Regions from separate parts of the Streptomyces incanus genome, predicted to be linked through region 1. Evidence: riboswitches for the same ligand, from Rfam matches in the RefSeq annotation. Region 1 holds a riboswitch; each other region holds the start of a gene.
What was found. Region 1 has a riboswitch for cobalamin ahead of ACFP2V_RS35960 (ABC transporter substrate-binding protein). Riboswitches for the same ligand answer to the same signal wherever they lie in the genome.

Region 2: it holds a riboswitch for cobalamin, as region 1 does, so the genes downstream of both, ACFP2V_RS15470 (energy-coupling factor ABC transporter permease) here and ACFP2V_RS35960 (ABC transporter substrate-binding protein) in region 1, are expected to answer to the same signal.
Region 3: it holds a riboswitch for cobalamin, as region 1 does, so the genes downstream of both, cobN (cobaltochelatase subunit CobN) here and ACFP2V_RS35960 (ABC transporter substrate-binding protein) in region 1, are expected to answer to the same signal.
Region 4: it holds a riboswitch for cobalamin, as region 1 does, so the genes downstream of both, ACFP2V_RS22260 (ribonucleoside-diphosphate reductase subunit alpha) here and ACFP2V_RS35960 (ABC transporter substrate-binding protein) in region 1, are expected to answer to the same signal.

The regions. Positions count from the first base shown of each region.
Region 1 covers NZ_JBHSPC010000161.1:43,203-47,296, forward strand. Annotated here, with positions in the region: gene ACFP2V_RS35950 (ABC transporter ATP-binding protein) at 114-998, opposite strand; gene ACFP2V_RS35955 (FecCD family ABC transporter permease) at 995-2,008, opposite strand; gene ACFP2V_RS35960 (ABC transporter substrate-binding protein) at 2,005-3,060, opposite strand; cobalamin riboswitch at 3,123-3,334, opposite strand; gene ACFP2V_RS35965 (MFS transporter) at 3,860-4,094, opposite strand, start outside.
Region 2 covers NZ_JBHSPC010000038.1:38,088-42,181, reverse strand. Annotated here, with positions in the region: gene ACFP2V_RS15485 (energy-coupling factor ABC transporter ATP-binding protein) at 1-266, opposite strand, end outside; gene cbiQ (cobalt ECF transporter T component CbiQ) at 263-1,012, opposite strand; gene ACFP2V_RS15475 (energy-coupling factor ABC transporter substrate-binding protein) at 1,019-1,432, opposite strand; gene ACFP2V_RS15470 (energy-coupling factor ABC transporter permease) at 1,429-2,199, opposite strand; cobalamin riboswitch at 2,230-2,439, opposite strand; gene ACFP2V_RS15465 (ABC transporter substrate-binding protein) at 2,700-4,094, shown strand, end outside.
Region 3 covers NZ_JBHSPC010000036.1:13,595-17,688, reverse strand. Annotated here, with positions in the region: gene cobN (cobaltochelatase subunit CobN) at 1-2,481, opposite strand, end outside; cobalamin riboswitch at 2,515-2,665, opposite strand; gene cobG (precorrin-3B synthase) at 2,711-4,018, shown strand; gene ACFP2V_RS13580 (precorrin-8X methylmutase) at 4,015-4,094, shown strand, end outside.
Region 4 covers NZ_JBHSPC010000073.1:22,929-27,022, reverse strand. Annotated here, with positions in the region: gene ACFP2V_RS22260 (ribonucleoside-diphosphate reductase subunit alpha) at 1-896, opposite strand, end outside; cobalamin riboswitch at 1,021-1,160, opposite strand; partial or broken gene ACFP2V_RS22255 (GNAT family N-acetyltransferase) at 1,242-1,810, opposite strand; gene mctP (monocarboxylate uptake permease MctP) at 1,870-3,510, opposite strand; gene ACFP2V_RS22245 (DUF3311 domain-containing protein) at 3,507-3,773, opposite strand; gene ACFP2V_RS22240 (GntR family transcriptional regulator) at 4,041-4,094, opposite strand, start outside.

The DNA of each region.
Region 1 (4,094 bases):
CCCGGACGATGATTCATCTTTTCGGAAAGACGATGGATCCCGATCGATCAGGAACAGACAGGGTGGCGCCCTCGGTGCCGGTTCCGCAGAGGAAGGGTGGTGCCAGGGCCCGGTCAGGCCTGAGCCGATGGCCGGTCGGGCCGGGCAGCCGTCGTGGTGCCGGGCCCGCGCAGGAAGCGGATGACCGGGTGGCCGGGATACCGCGTCACCTCGGCGCGGACGCCGTAGACCTCCTCGATGAGGGCGGAGGTGAGCACGTCGGCGGGATGGCCCTCGGCGAAGGCGCGGCCGTCGCGCAGGACGAGGAGCCGGTCGCAGTACATCGCGGCGAGGTTGAGGTCGTGCAGCGCGATCACCGTGGTGACCGGCAGGCCGGCGATCAGGTCGAGCAGGTCCAGCTGGTGCTGGATGTCGAGGTGGTTGGTCGGCTCGTCCAACAGCAGTTCGCGCGGTTCCTGGGCGAGGGCTCGGGCGATCTGGGCCCGTTGGCGTTCGCCGCCGGAGAGGGTGTGCCACGACTGGGTGGCCCGGTCGGTCAGGCCGGTGCGTTCCAGGGCGGCGGTGACGGCCCGCTCGTCGGCGTCGGACGCCGGGCTCCAGGCGCGGCGGTGCGGTATGCGGCCGAGAGCGACGACGTCGCGGACTGTCAGGTCGGTCTGCGTGTGCGCGTGCTGTTCGACGGTGGCGACGCGGCGCGCGACGGCCCGGCGGCCGACCTCGGGCAGCGGCCGTCCGTCGAGCTGGACGACGCCGGCGGAGGGGGCGAGGACGCCGGCCAGCAGGCGCAGCAGCGTCGACTTCCCGGAGCCGTTGGGGCCGAGCAGGCCGACGGTCTCGCCGGGGCGCGGGGCGAGGGTGACGCCGTCGACGATGAGGCGGCCGTCGGCCCGGCGGCCGACCCGGTCGGCTCGCAGTCCCCCGTCCGGGCGGGCACCGCTCGCTTTCGGGTCGGGGCTGTCCGTGTCCGGGCTGCGCTGGTCCGGGCAGGGGTCGTTCATGTCTTCCTCCGGCCTCGGTGGAGCACCACGATGAAGGCCGGTACGCCGATGAGGGACGTCACCACGCCCACCGGTACCTCCTGCGGGTCGACGACGGTGCGGGCGAGGGTGTCCACCCAGACCAGGAACACGGCGCCGGCCAGCGCCGTGACGGGCAGCAGCCGGGCGTGGCCGGCGCCGGTGAGGACGCGGGTGGCGTGCGGCAGAACGAGGCCGACGAAGCCGATCGCGCCGACGCAGCTGACCAGGACTGCGGTGAGCAGTGCCGTGGCACACAGCAGGACGAGGCGGGAGCGGGCGATGTGCACGCCGAGGCCGGCGGCGGCCTCCTCGCCGAAGGCGAAGGCGTCCAGGGTGGTGGAGTGCCCGAGGCAGACGACGAGTACCAGGGCGAGGACCACCGTGCACAGCAGTACCTGACCCCAGTCGGCGCCGGTGAGCGAGCCGAGCAGCCAGAACAGCACGCCCTTGGTGGTCTCCGCGTCGGCGGAGGTGAGCACGGTGAACGAGGTCAGCGCGGAGAACAGCTGCATGGCCGCCACCCCGGACAGCACCACCCGGTCCATGCTCCCGCCGAGGCTGTGGCTGAGCAGCATCACGAGCCCGAAGGACACCAGCGCGCCGGCGAAGGCACCCGCCGAGAGCGACACCGCCCCGCCGCCGACACCGAGCACCACCACGGCGACCGCGCCTGTGGACGCCCCGGAGGACACGCCGAGTACGAACGGGTCGGCGAGCGGGTTGCGCAGCAGGGACTGCATGACCGCGCCGCACAGGGCGAGTCCGGCGCCGCACACGGCGGCGAGCAGGGTGCGCGGCATCCGCAGGTTCCACACGATGCCGTCGCGCAGCGGCGTCAACGTGCTCTCGCCACCGCCCAGATGGGCCATCACCGACGCCCACACGTCGGCGGTGGAGATGTCGGCGGGCCCGATGGTCACGGCGACGGCGACGGAGGCGGCCAGTGCCGCGAGCCCGCCGCCGGTCAGCAGCAGGGCGCGGAGGCTCACTTGGTGAGCCCGGCATCGCGCAGGCCGGCGGCGACCTGCTCGATCCCTTCGACGGTGCGGATGGAGGGGTTCATCGCCTGGCCGCTGAGCAGGACGTACCGCTTCTTCTTCACTGCGGCGAGGTTGCGCGTGGCCGGATTGGTCTCCAGGAAACGAATCTTCGCGTCGGCGGTTTCCGCTGTCTGGGACCTGCGGGTCAGGTCGCCGAGGACTATGACGTCGGGATCGCGGTCGGCGACGGTCTCCCAGTTGATCTGCGGCCACTCGTCGTGGGTGTCGGAGAAGGCGTTCTCGGCACCGACCTCGCGGGTGATGGCGCCGGGGGCGCCGCAGCAGCCGGCCAGGTAGGGCGACTGGGAGTTGGCGAACCAGTACATGAGGGAGGCGCCGGAGGCGTCCAGGCCGTCGGTGGCCCTGCGCACCCGCTCCTTCAGTTCCGCGACCAGTTCGTCGCCACGCTCCTCGACGTCGAAGACGCGCGCGAGATCGCGTATTTCGCCGTAGACGGTGTCGAGGGTGAGCGCCGTGCTGCGGGAGCCGTCGCCGCCGCTGTCGTTGTCCTTCCCGGCGGCGCAGTCCGCCGGGGAAACATATGTGGGGACGCCCAGTTCCTCGAACTGCTCGCGGGTGGCGACGCCGCCCTTGCCGAGCGTGGAGACGAAGGAGGCGGTGACGAAGTCGGGTTCGGTGTCCAGCACCTTCTCGAAGGAAGGGGTGTCGTCCGCCAGGCGGGGGACCGACGCGCTGGCCTTCTCCAGGCCCTTCGGCACCGGATCGGTCCAGGTGGCGGTGCCGGCCATGCGGTCGGCGAGGCCGAGGGAGAGCAGGATCTCGGTGGTGCCCTGGTTGAGGGAGACGACCCGCTCGGGTGCCGACTCCACCGTGACCTGGTTCCCGCAGTTGTCGAAGGTCAGCGGGTAGCCGGACGCGGCGGACTGTTCCGGGCTGTCGGCGGCGGCGTCGCCGGCTCCGCCGCAGGCGGTGAGCAGCAGGGCGGGGGTGAGGAGAAAGGCTGCGGCACGGCAGCGGGGATCGGAGAGAGCACGGGGCACGGGCACGCCTTGCACTGTCGGGGCTCGTACGCGGAGCCTGGCCTACAAAGGGCCCCACCGCCGACGGCGGCGAGGTGCCAGCAGGTCTTCGGACTCGGGTTCGCCCGGACGGAGCGCCTTCCCAGGGCGGTGCGCGCCGGCCCTTTGGCCGACCCGCCGCCCCAGTGGCGTCATGAGTGCTCCGCCCGTCCCCCTCACCGCTGCGCGTCAGTTCCGGATTCCCACCGGATTCCCTGGCCTCGGATGTGGCACGACTGGCTCCGGAAGCGTATCAAGGCGCTTGTATGACCTGGTCGCGGGCGCACCTCACCGCCGTTCACGCCCGCGACGATGCGTTCCGCTACCGCTCGCCGAGTTCGCCGACGGTTTCCGCCCCGGCTGTCCCACACGGCCGGGCGCCTGACGAACCGGGACCCGGTGCTCGACGGCGGCCGGCAGACCGTTGCCGCCGGTCACCGCGAGGCCACCGGCAGGCCCCTGGACACCGAGTCGGGCCCGCCCGCGCCCGATGGCCCCTGCCCGGTTCGTCCCCTTCACACCGGGCGCTTCGAGCACGACGGGATCGTGCGCGAGGCGCCCGAGGGCGTCCCGTCCGCACAGAGCTGTTTTGAACGTGCCCACGGGCAGCCGACGAGGGCGAACCGATGGAGAGGCACTCTTGCGAGCGTGCGCTGTCCGGAGGATGGGGGCCGGCAGCCGCCGGCTCGGGCGAGGCCCTGTTCTCCAGCCGTGGTCCCTCACGCCCGGCCTGCGCTTCGGCCTCGTGCCGGCACTCGCCCTTCAGGGCCGATGCCGGTCGTCACGTGACCGTACGCGCCTCTTGATCGGCCACGGCCGAGCCTTCCATGATCACCTCGGAGCGTCGGCCGCCCCGGTCCATCAGGCCGCCCGTGAAGGCCAGGCCGAGGCCGGCCAGAGCAAGAGCCGCACCGGCCAGGCTGGGCGCGGCCCAGCCCCAGCCTGCCGAGATGACCAGGCCGCCGATCCAGGCCCCGCCCGCGTTGGCCAGGTTGAACGCGGAGTGGTTGGAGGCC
Region 2 (4,094 bases), on a different contig from region 1:
GTCGTCCGCAGCCGGGTCAGCCCCTTGCGGTCGTAGCGGACCGGCCGGCCCGCCACGGTCAACTCGCCCCCGCTCGGCCGTAGTCCACCGCTCAGCAGCCGCATCAGCGTGGTCTTGCCGCTGCCGTTGCGGCCCAGCAACGCGAGCGCGCGTCCCTCCCGCACCTCGAAGTCGAGGCCGGTGAGCACGGCCGGGCCGTCCTCGTAGGCGAAGGACGCGTCCCGCAGGGCGACCAGGGCGGATTCGTTCGGCGCGGACCCGTTCACGACAGAGGCCTTTCCAGGACGAGGGCGACGGCGGCCAACGCCGCGAGAAGCAACAGGCTCACGGCCGTGAACCGTACGGAGACACGCGCCTCGGGCACCAGGACGCGCAGCGTGCCGTCGTAACCGCGCCCGGCGAGCCCCGCCTGCAGCCGCGCCGCCCGGTCGAAGGACCGGACGAACGCCGTCGCCCCGAGACCGCCCAGCGAACGCCAGGACGCCGCCCGGGTGGTGTGCCCGAGCCGGGCCGCCTGCGCCTGGCCGATCCGGCGCACCGAGTCGAGCAGCAGAAAACTCATGCGGTACATCACCAGGGCCACGTCCACCAGCGGTGCGGGCACCCCGGCCCGCACCAGACGCGGCAGCAGGTCCGACATCGGCGTGGTGAAGGCGAACAGCAGCACCCCGAGGGAAGCCGCCGAGGTACGCAGCAGCAACTCACCCGCGCGCAGCGGCCCTTCGGGTGCCGGGGAAACGAACCCGTCCGGCCCGCCCACCTGCACCAGCAGCGTGAGCGCCCCGGTGACGCAGAAGCCCAGCGGCACCCGGTAGGCACGCCACAGCCGCCGGCCCGGCACCCCCGCCGGGCCCAGCAACGCCACGAGCGCGGTCACCAGCACCAGGGCCGCGCCCGGCCAAGGAGGCAGGGAGACCGCGAGCACGGTGAGCCCCAGCCCGAGCACGGCCTTGTCCACGGGATGGCGGCGGCGCCAGCGACTGCTGTGCGCCGCCGCGTCGATCGACAGCACGCGCGATCAGGCCCGGGGACCGGGGGAGAGCGCCTCGTCGGGGCGGCCCGACTCGGCATCCGGGCTGGTGTCCGGTCCGGCATCCGGTCCGTTACCGGGCACCGGCTGCTGCCGCCGTGCCCGTTCCTCACCCTGTCGACGCCCGCGCCGCACTCCGAAGTAGTACGCCAGGACCCCCGCACCGGCGGCGGCCTGGAGGGCGAAGAGCCCCGACTCGATCTCACCGGACGGAGGTTCGTACAACGGGGAGAACCACGGCTCGTAGTCCGGTTCGAGCTCGGTGATGGCGGTCTCCGCCTCGCCGTCCGCCCCGGCGAACGGCTCCTCCTTGTGGTCGCCGAGCCCGAGCGCCAGTGGCAGCACCGCGAGCGCGGCCACGGCGAGCAGCAGCAGGGCGTTGATCTTCGCGTTCCTGGTCATCGAGCCACCGTCCCGGTACCGGTCGTCCCCGTCGTGCCCGCCGTCTGCTTCGTCTCCGGCTCTGGCTCCGTTTCCGTCGCCGTCGTTCCCGTTGCCGCTCGCTTACCGGTCAACAGCACGCCGAGACGGGTCAGTTCGCCCTTGCTGGACTGCACCAGCAGGCGCATCACCAGGACGGTCAGCAGCCCTTCGCTCACCGCGAGCGGGATCTGCGTGACGGCGAAGATGGAGCCGAACTTGCCGAGCCCGCCAAGGAACCCGCTCCCCGGGTCGGGGAAGGCGAGCGCCAGCTGCACGCTGGTGACGCAGTACGTGGACAGGTCGGCGACGAACGCGCCGCAGAACACCGCGGCCATCAGCGGCGCCCCGTACCGCCGCGCCAGCCGGTACACGCCGTACCCCGCCCACGGTCCGACGATCGCCATCGAGAAGACGTTGGCGCCCAGCGTGGTCAGCCCGCCGTGGGCCAGCAACAGGGCCTGGAACAGCAGGGTGATGGTGCCCAGCACCGCCATGATCGGCGGCCGGAACAGGATGGCGCCCAGCCCGGTACCGGTGGGGTGGGAGCAACTCCCCGTCACCGATGGAAGTTTCAGCGCGGACAGGACGAAGGTGAACGCTCCCGAGGCGCCGAGCAGCAGCGTGCTCTCGGGATGTTCCTTGACTTCACGGATGAGCGACCGGGCTCCGTGGACGACGAACGGCGCCGCCGCGGCGCCCCAGGCGACCGCGTGCACCGGTGGCAGAAAACCCTCGGCAATGTGCATGGCTCAGCAGACCCTCTCCAGCACCTCGTGGATGGTTGACGCGCCTTGGCCGGTCTCCTGGCTGACGGGTACCACCGCCCGAACTCCGCCTTCCCGGGTCCCAGGTGGACCCAGTGGCTGCCCGTCGGTCCTGTCGGGGGGACAGGACCAGGGGCCGGAGCCGGACTTCCCGATCACAGTGGCGAGGGCCGCACCGGTATCGCACCGGATTTCCCGTTCACCAAGGCGTGGTGACAGTAGACCCGGATCCGGCCTGGTGACAAGCGGGTACGGGGGGCGCGCGGACGGCGGTCCGCAGCTCATGCCCCCGCGCGCACCTGCGGCCCTGACAGCGGGTGGGCGTGGATGTGCACAGGTGGCACATCGGCCGCCCCCTCGCCGCCTGCCCGGGCGGCCACTGTTTCGTCGAGACGTCGGCATGAGGGACCGGGGCCCTGGGCAGAACCTTGCTGCAATTAGTATGCAACAACGAATTCCGGTCAGTAGAGGTGTGAGGTTCGATGACGACCCGACGAATACGGCGTACCACCGGCGCGGCCACCACGGCCGCCGCGCTCGCGGTGGTCGCCGCCTGCTCGGCACCCACCGGCGGTTCGGGCACCGCCGCGGGCGGCGGCGGGTCCGCCGAGTCCGTGGTGATCGGGGTCCCCTCCGAACCCGACACCCTGAGCCCCCTGCTCGGCTACGGCAAGGACGGCAACTCCAAGATCTTCGACGGGCTGCTCGCCCGGGACGCCGACCTGAAACTGAAGCCCGCCCTGGCGAAGGCCCTGCCCGAGATCGGCGACGACGGCCGCACCTACACCTACACCCTCCGCTCCGGCGTGACGTTCAGCGACGGCGAACCCCTCACCGCCGAGGACGTCGTCTACACGTACGAAACGGTGCTCGACGACAAGACCAACAACACCGCCAAGAGCGAACTGGACGCCGTCGAAAAGGTTCGCGCGGACGGCGACGACAAGGTCGTCTTCACCCTCAAGTACCCGTACGCGGCCTTCGCCGCCCGCACCGTCCTGCCCATCGTCCCCGAGCACATCGCCGGCGAGCAGGACCCCAACACCGGCGCCTTCAACACCGAGCCGATCGGCACCGGACCCTACGTCCTCACCGGTTGGAGCAAGGGCGAGAAGCTCACCTTCAAGGCGAACCCGGACTACTGGGGCGGCGCCCCCGAGGTGAAGAAGATCACCATGGCGGTCATCGCCGACGACGACGTCCGCGCCACCCGCCTGCGCTCCGGCGACCTCGACGGCGCGACCCTCCCGCCCAACCTCGCCGCCACCTTCGAGAACGACGACGGCCGCACGACGTACCAGGCCACCACCTACGACTTCCGCGCCGTCACCCTCCCCACCGCGAACAAGGTCACCGGCGACACCGCGATCCGCCGCGCCCTCGACCTCGCCGTGGACCGCCAGGCCATGGTCGACAAGATCCTCGACGGAGCCGGCCGCCCCGCCTACGGGCCGCTGCCCCTCGACGACCCCTGGTACACCAAGGACATCGAACGCCCCCAGGACCTCGCCGAGGCCAAGAAGGTCCTCGACCGGGACGGCTGGAAGGCCGGCAAGGACGGCATCCGTGCCAAGGGCGGTGTCCGGGCCACGTTCACCCTCTTCTACCCCTCGGGCGACAAGGTCCGCCAGGACCACGCCCTCGCCTACGCCTCCGACGCCAAGAAGGCCGGCATCGACGTCAAGGTCGAGGGTGCCACCTGGGAGGTCATCGAACCCCGGATGGGCAAGGACGCCGTACTCGCCGGCTTCGGCAGCACCGGCGACCCCGACTTCGGCCTCTACACCCTGCTGCACTCCTCCCTCGCCGGCGACGGCTTCAACAACATGCCCCGCTACGACAACCCCGCCGTCGACAAAGCCCTCGAGGCCGGCCGC
Region 3 (4,094 bases), on a different contig from region 1:
GGGGACGGCCTTGGGGTCGACCGAGTAGAAGTTGCGGCCGGTCGGCAGGACGTTGACCAGACCGCGCAGTGGGGAGCCGGACGGGCCGGCGGGGACGAAACCGCCGTTCAGGGCGTGGACGGTGTGGTCGAGTTCGGCGGTGGTGGCCGACAGCCGCGGGACGACCTCGCGGGCGGCGAACTCCAGGACGGCGGCGACCTGTTCACCGTGCTCGGTGGGCACGGCGGCCGGGTCCCAGTCCGCGTCCTCCATCGCCTGGACCAGGGCGCGGGCCTTCTCCTCCGCCTCGTCGGCCGTCGTGCGGGTGGCGGCGGACTCGTCGAGGCCGAGGGCCTCGCGCAGGCCGGGCAGGGCGGTGACGCCGCCCCAGATCTGGCGGGCGCGCAGGATCGCCAGGACGAGGTTGACCCGGTCGGCGCCGGCGGGCGGGACGCCCAGGACATGGAGGCCGTCGCGGATCTGGGCGTCCTTGACCTCGCAGAGCCAGCCGTCGACGTGCAGGAGGAAGTCGTCGAAGCCGTCGTCGTCGGGACGGTCGTCGAGGCCGAGGTCGTGGTCGAGGCGGGCGGCCTGGATGAGGGTCCAGATCTGGGCGCGGATCGCCGGGAGCTTCGCCGGGTCCATGGAGGAGATCTGGGCGTACTCGTCGAGGAGTTGTTCCAGGCGCGCGATGTCGCCGTAGGAGTCGGCGCGGGCCATCGGGGGGACGAGGTGGTCGACGAGGGTGGCGTGGACCCGGCGCTTGGCCTGGGTGCCCTCACCCGGGTCGTTGACCAGGAAGGGGTAGACGAGGGGGAGGTCGCCGAGGGCTGCGTCGGGGCCGCAGGCGGCGGACAGGCCGGCGTTCTTGCCCGGCAGCCACTCCAGGTTGCCGTGCTTGCCGAGGTGGATCATGGCGTCCGCGCCGAAGCCGCCGTCCTCGGCCCGCGCGGCGAGCCAGCGGTAGGCGGCGAGGTAGTGGTGGGAGGGCGGCAGGTCGGGGTCGTGGTAGATGGCGATGGGGTTCTCGCCGAAGCCGCGCGGGGGCTGGATGAGGATCAGCAGGTTGCCGCGGCGCAGGGCCGCGAGGACGATGTCGCCCTCCGGGTTGCGGCTGCGGTCGAGGAACATCTCGCCCGGCGCCGGGCCCCAGTGCTGCTCGACGGCCGTGCGCAGTCCCTCGGGGAGGGTGGCGTACCAGCGCTTGTAGTCGGCGGCCGGGATGCGCACCGGGTTGCGGGCGAGCTGTTCCTCGGTGAGCCAGTCCTGGTCGTGGCCGCCCGCCTCGATCAGCGCGCGGATCAGTTCGTCGCCGTCTCCGGAGGCCAGTCCGGGGACGTCGGTGTCGCCGAAGTCGTATCCCTCGTCCCGCAGCCGGCGCAGGAGGGCCACCGCGCTGGCGGGGGTGTCCAGGCCGACCGCGTTGCCGATGCGGGAGTGCTTGGTCGGATAGGCGGACAGGACGAGGGCCAGGCGCTTGTCGGCGGCCGGGATGTGCCGCAGGCGGGCGTGGCGCACGGCGATGCCGGCCACCCGGGCGGCGCGCTCGGGGTCGGCGACGTAGGCCGGGAGGCCGTCGGCGTCGATCTCCTTGAAGGAGAACGGCACGGTGATCAGGCGGCCGTCGAACTCGGGCACGGCGATCTGGCTCGCGGCGTCCAGCGGGGAGACGCCCTCGTCGCTCTCCTCCCAGGCGGTGCGGGAGCCGGTCAGGCACAGGGCCTGGAGGATCGGCACGTCCAGGGTGGTGAGGGCGCCCGCGTCCCAGGACTCGTCGTCGCCGCCGGCGGACGCCTCGGCGGGCTTGGTGCCGCCGGCCGCGAGGACGGTCGTGACGATGACGTCCGCCGCGCGCAGCTCCTCGATCAGTTCGGATTCGGGGGCGCGCAGGGAGGCCACGTACAGCGGCAGGGGCCGCCCGCCCGCGTTCTCCACGGCGTCGCACAGGGCGTGGACGAAGGCGGTGTTGCCGCTCATGTGATGGGCGCGGTAGTAGAGCACGGCGACGGTCGGGCCGTCGGTGTCCTCGCGGGGTGTGCGCTCCAGCGGGCCCCAGGTGGGTGCGGGCGCGGGCGCCTCGAAGCCGTGGCCGGTGAGCAGGACCGTGTCGGACAGGAAGCGGGCGAGCTGCTCGAGGTTGGCGGGTCCGCCGTGGGCGAGATAGGCGTGCGCCTCGGCGGCGATGCCGACGGGAACCGTGGAGGCGGCCATCAGCTGGGCGTCGGGGGCCTGTTCACCGGTGAGGACGACGACCGGGCGGCCGTCGGCGAGCAGCAGGTCGAGGCCCTCCTCCCAGGCGCGCAGTCCGCCGAGGAGGCGTACGACGACCAGGCCGACGCCCTCGAGGAGCGCGGGCAGGTCGTCGAGCGGGAGGCGGGAGGGGTTGGCGAAGCGGTAGGGCACCGGGCCGTCGGCCGCTCGCGCGCTGAGCAGGTCCGTGTCGGACGTCGACAGGAGCAGGATGCGGGGGTGCGTCGAGCGCTCCCCGGACGAATGCGGCATGCGTCGGCCGGCCTTCCTCGGGGTCCGCGCCCCGGGCAGTGTTGGACGGCGGGAGTTCCTGACTCGTCCGGCCTCCTGGTGGCCGGACTCACAGTGGCGGGACCGCGCCGGATTCGCACCGGCTTCCTCCCCTGTCGCCGTCGTGGCGAGGGCGGATCTGATGATCCGCCGAGATCATAGTAAGGGTCGGGGGAAGAGGGCAGGGCTTGGACGCCGTGTGACGGTCGGTATGCTCGCCGCCATGTCCACGGCTTCCCTCCCTCCGTCGTCCCAGGCCACAGCGGTCTCACGGGACCGCGGTGACGCCTGTCCGGGGTCGTTGCGGCTGCACACCGCCGACGACGGCGCGCTGGCCCGGGTCCGGGTGCCCGGTGGGGTGCTCACCGTGCCGCAGGCCGAGGTACTCGCGGACGTGGCCGACCAACTGGGCGACGGCGAACTGCATCTGACCTCGCGCGGCAACGTGCAGTTGCGTGGACTGCGCGACGACTGCGGCGCCCGGCTCGCCGGGTCGCTGGACCCGGCCGGACTGCTCCCGTCACGCGGGCACGAACGGGCACGCAACATCGTCGCCTCACCGCTGTCCGGCCTCGACGGACGGGGGGTCCGGGATGTGCGGCCGTGGTTGTCGGCCCTGGACGAGTCGCTGTGCGCGAGCGAGGCGGCGCGGGCGTTGTCCGGGCGGTTCCTGTTCGCGCTCGACGACGGACGCGGCGATGTCGCCGGACTCGGCGCCGATGTGACCGTGCGTGCGGTCAAAGACGGCGGCGCCCTGCTCGTCACCGGCTCGGCGGACGAGGCCCTGCGGGTGTCCGGGGACGAGGCGCCCCGGGCCGCGCTGCTCGCTGCCGAGGCGTTCCTCGAGGTGCTGCGGGAGACCGGGGCACAGGTCTGGCGGGTCGACGAACTGAGCCTCTCCCCAGGTGAGTTGACGCATGTGATCCGGTCCCGCCTGACCGGCGCGGGCATCGACTGCGTTCCGGCGCCGAACGACCGCGCCACAGCGGAGGGGCCGCCTTTGGGAGTGATCGGGGCGGCCCTGTCCGTCCATGCTCCCCTGGGCCTTCTCACGTCCCGTCAATGGCGGACCGTGACCCGGGTGGCCGCCGGGGTCGGGGCGGGCGAACTGCGCCTGACACCGTGGCGCGGCATCGTCGTCCCCGCTCCCGGGACGAGCACGGCGACAGCGGCCGACGCGCTGGCCCGCCTCGCCGGCACCGGCCTGGTCACCGACGCCTCCTCCCCCTGGCTGCGCGTCGGTGCCTGCATCGGCCGGCCGGGGTGCGGCAGGTCACGTTCCGACGTGCGGGCGGACGCTGCCGATGCCCTCGCCGGCGCGGGCCGCTCCCCCCTGCCGTTGTACTGGTCCGGCTGCGAGCGGCGTTGCGGCCGCCCCCGGGGCGACCGGATCGATGTGGTCGCCGCCCCGGAGGGCGGCTACCGGATCGGCATGGTCGCCCAGGGGCGGCCGGCGCGCACCGCCGCCCTGGACGATCCCTCCCTCCTCGCCGCCACCCTGGCGGCGGTCACCTCATGAGCCGTACGACGACCGAGAGCAGCGAGAAGGACACCGTGACCCCCTACGACTACGAGAAGGACGGAGCGGCCATCTA
Region 4 (4,094 bases), on a different contig from region 1:
GCCGCGCCCTTGCGCCGGCCGCCCTGGTTCACGGCGGCGACGGAGGCGTCCAGGGTCTTCAGGAACGGGACGATGCCGTTGGAGTACCCGTTGGTGCCGCGGATCAGCGAACCCCGCGAGCGGATGCGGGAGTAGGCCAGGCCGATGCCGCCGGCGTGCTTGGAGAGGCGGGCCACCTGGTGGTAGCGGTCGTAGAGGGAGTCCAGCTCGTCCTTGGGGGAGTCGAGCAGGTAACAGGAGGACATCTGGGGGTGCCGGGTACCGGAGTTGAACAGGGTGGGGGAGGAGGGAAGGTACTCCAGGCGGCTCATCAGGCCGTACAGCGCGGCGACTTCGTCCACCGCGCGGGGGGTGCCGTTCTCGGCGAGACCGGCGGCGACCCGCAGCAGGAAGTGCTGCGGTGCCTCGACGACCTTGCGGGTGACCGGATGCCGCAGCAGATAGCGGCTGTACAGGGTGCGCAGCCCGAAGTAGCCGAAGCGGTCGTCCGCGCGGGGGTCGATCAGCGCGTCAAGACGGTCCGGGTGCAGCAGGACGAACTCGGCGGTCCGGTCCGCGATGAGGCCCTCGCGGTGCCCGGCGGCGATCGACGAGGTGAACGACGTGACACCCTGCGAGGCGGCCTCGGCGCGGATGCCGAGGGTCAGCAGGCGGGCGGCGAGCCGGGAGTAGACGGGATCCTCGGAGATGAGCCCGGCCGCCGCCTCGGTGGCCAGCTCGCGCAGCTCGGCCTCGTCCGCATGGGCGGACCGGCCGCGCAGCGCGGCGGCGGCGACCCGGCCGGGGTCGGCGTCGGGGAGATCGGCGGTCAGCTCGGTCAGGGTCCGCAGCAGCGCGGCACCGGGGCCGTCGCTCACCTCGACCGCTGAAGCAGGATCGGCTGGCGCGATGGTCACGTGGGGCTCTCCCTCGCTCGGCACGGGGCCTCGGCGAGGGCGGGGGCAGCACACGGGCACGCGAACGTGCCACGCGTCCACCGGCCCATTCCGCGAGGCCCGGACGTCGGGCACCCGGACCGGACGGCCGGGCGCACTGTCGGCAGGTCCTCGGACTGAAGCCCGTGCGGGCACGCGGGAAACGCGAACACGCACAAGTACACCGTTGCGGGACAGTTCCGGATTCGCACCGGATTCCCCTGCGGCGACAGCGAGCATGAGCATACATCTTGTGCCGGGCGCTGTCGGCAGTCCCATATCTTGTGTCCCGGCGGGCGCTGCGGTGCAGGGCCCGCAGGGGTGTCGGAGCGTCAGCTCATAGGCGGGCAGCGTGATGTCGTCCAGGTGCGGAACGGGGTTCCAGTCCCGCCCGGGGGAGCGGACGAAACCGAGACGCTCGTAGATGCGGTGGGCCGTACGCATCGTCCGCCGGGTCGACAGCACGATCCGTACGCACCCCTCCGTGGCCCGTGCCCGGTCGGCACAGGCGCGGACGAGGGCCTCCCCGACACCCCGACACCCCGGCGCCGGGCTGTGCGGGCAACCGCGAGCATCCGGATCTCCGCCTCGCCGGGCCCGGCCATATCGGCCATCGGCCCGCCGCGCGGTACGAACGTCACCCCGTCCAGCACCCTTCCCGCGCCGCCCGCCTCCGACGTCCCGGGACACGCTCCGGTCCCCTCCACGGCGACCGGTGCCTCGGCGGCCGCGGCCCGCCCGGCGACGTCCCTGAGCTCACCGAGGTACGCGTCGCTCTCCCCGAAGTCGAGCAGCCCGTCGCGCAGACAGGCCTGCGCGGTGAGTTCACCGAGTTCCTCGAACTCGTACGGCTCCACCGGCCGGGTGACGATGTCTGTGGGGCGAGTGCGCCCCACGGGTACGACAACGGGCCGCCGGAGACATCCGCGGCCCGTTGTCGTACCCGCGTACCGCGTCAGCGCTTGCCGTCGGCGGCCGTGTCAGCCGTGTCCAGGGGCAGCTCGGTGCTGACGCCCGGATCGCCCGCGTCCGCCGTGTAGTCCTGCGGCCGGGTCTCGTCGATGCCCTCGGGCGCCTTGACGGCCCTCAGGACGAAGGTCAGGGCGATCGTGACCAGGACATTGACCACGAAGGCGGTGAGGCCGATGTAGCCGATCTCGCCGATACCCGGGATCACCTTGGACGAGCCGCCGAAGTGCTTCTGCGTCGGCGAGGCCACCCCGTACGCCGCGACCGTGCCGTAGACCATGCCGACCGCCCAGCCCGCGAGCAGCGCCCAGCGGTGGAACCAGCGGGTGAACAGGCCGCCCACCAGGGCGGGGAAGGTCTGCAGGATCCAGATGCCGCCCAACAGCTGGAAGTTGATGGCGACCGTCTTGTCCATGGTGAGGACGAAGACCAGCGCACCCACCTTCACGAGCAGCGAGACCACCTTGGAGACCTTGGTCTCCTGCGCGGGTGTCGCGTCCGGTTTGATGAAGTCCTTGTAGATGTTGCGGGTGAACAGGTTCGCGGCGGCGATCGACATGATCGCCGCCGGCACCAGCGCCCCGATGCCGATGGCGGCGAAGGCCACGCCGGCGAACCAGGCCGGGAACATGTTCTCGAACAACTGCGGGATCGCCAGCTGCCCGTTGCTGACCTCGACCCCGGCCGCGATCGCCATGAAGCCGAGCAGCGCCAGCAGGCCCAGCATCAGCGAGTACAGCGGCAGCATCGTGGTGTTGCGGCGGATCACCTCACGGCTGCGCGAGGACAGCGTCGCGGTGATCGAGTGCGGATACATGAACAGCGCGAGCGCCGAGCCCAACGCCAGCGTGGCGTAAGTCCATTGTCCCGCCTCGCCCGGCACCAGCGAACCGCGCGGCGCGCCCGTGGCCGGGTTGGTCCCGCTGTACGCCTCGCTCGCCCTGGCGAAGATGTCGTCGAAGCCGCCCAGCTTGATCGGGATGTAGATGATCGCCACCGCGATCACGAGGTAGATCAGCGTGTCCTTCACGAACGCGATCAGCGCGGGGGCCCGCAGACCCGACGAGTACGTGTACGCCGCCAGCACACCGAAGGCGATCAGCAGCGGCAGGTCCTTGACGAACCAGTTGGTGTTCTCGCCGCCACCGACGCCCATCACGTCCAGCACGGCCTGGATGCCGACCAGTTGGAGTGCGATGTACGGCATCGTGGCCAGGATGCCGGTGACCGCCACCGCCAGCGACAGCCCCTTCGAGCCGAACCGGCCGCGCACGAAGTCGGAGGTCGTCACATAGCCGTGCTTGTGCGACACCGACCACAGCCGCGGCAGGAAGGTGAAGATCAGCGGGTAGACGAGGATGGTGTACGGCACGGCGAAGAAGCCCGCCGCGCCCGCCGCGTAGATCGCCGCCGGTACGGCCACGAAGGTGTACGCCGTGTACAGGTCGCCGCCGAGCAGGAACCAGGTGACCCAGGTACCGAACGACCGTCCGCCCAGGCCCCATTCGTCGAGGCTGTGCTCGTTCGTCGCCTTGCGCCAGCGGGCGGCCAGGAAACCCATCGCCGTGACGAGGACGAAGAAGAAGATGAAGACGGCGAGTGCCACGCCGTTCACGCCGTCGTTCATCGCTCGGCACCGCCCTTCGCCGCCGCGCGGGCACGCTGGTCACGCTGCCACAGCTTGTACGCGATCACCGTCAGGGCGGTGGAGATCAGCACCCACAGCATCTGGTACCAGTAGAAGAACGGGATGCCGATGAAGGCGGGGTCGGTCCTCGCGTACGAGTCGACCCGTAACAGGGCCACGAACGGTGCTAGAAGACAGACGCCGATGACGACGCGCGCGGGCGTCACCACCGGACCTCTGCTGGAATCTGGGGCTTGCGACATCGAACGACTCCGTCCCCTCGCTGATCTCCTGCACTGCGCAATGCGCAGGAAATCTAGGTCAGCGTCGGAGCGGGGCGGAACCCCTCGTGGGGATTGCGTACTTAAACTCCACGGAAGGCTGACTCAACGGCGGTGAATTTTCCGTCAACCGTCCGGCTTGTGCTGTTCCGCCCACGGCTCGGCACCGCCTCTTCGGCCGCTCCGGGCTGCGGGGTCCGGGCTGCGGGGTCCGGCTGTGAGCTCCGGTCGTGGGATCCCGCTTCGGAATCAGTCCTGCGGGCGCTTCAACCGGGCCACGAACTTGTACCGGTCGCCCCGGTA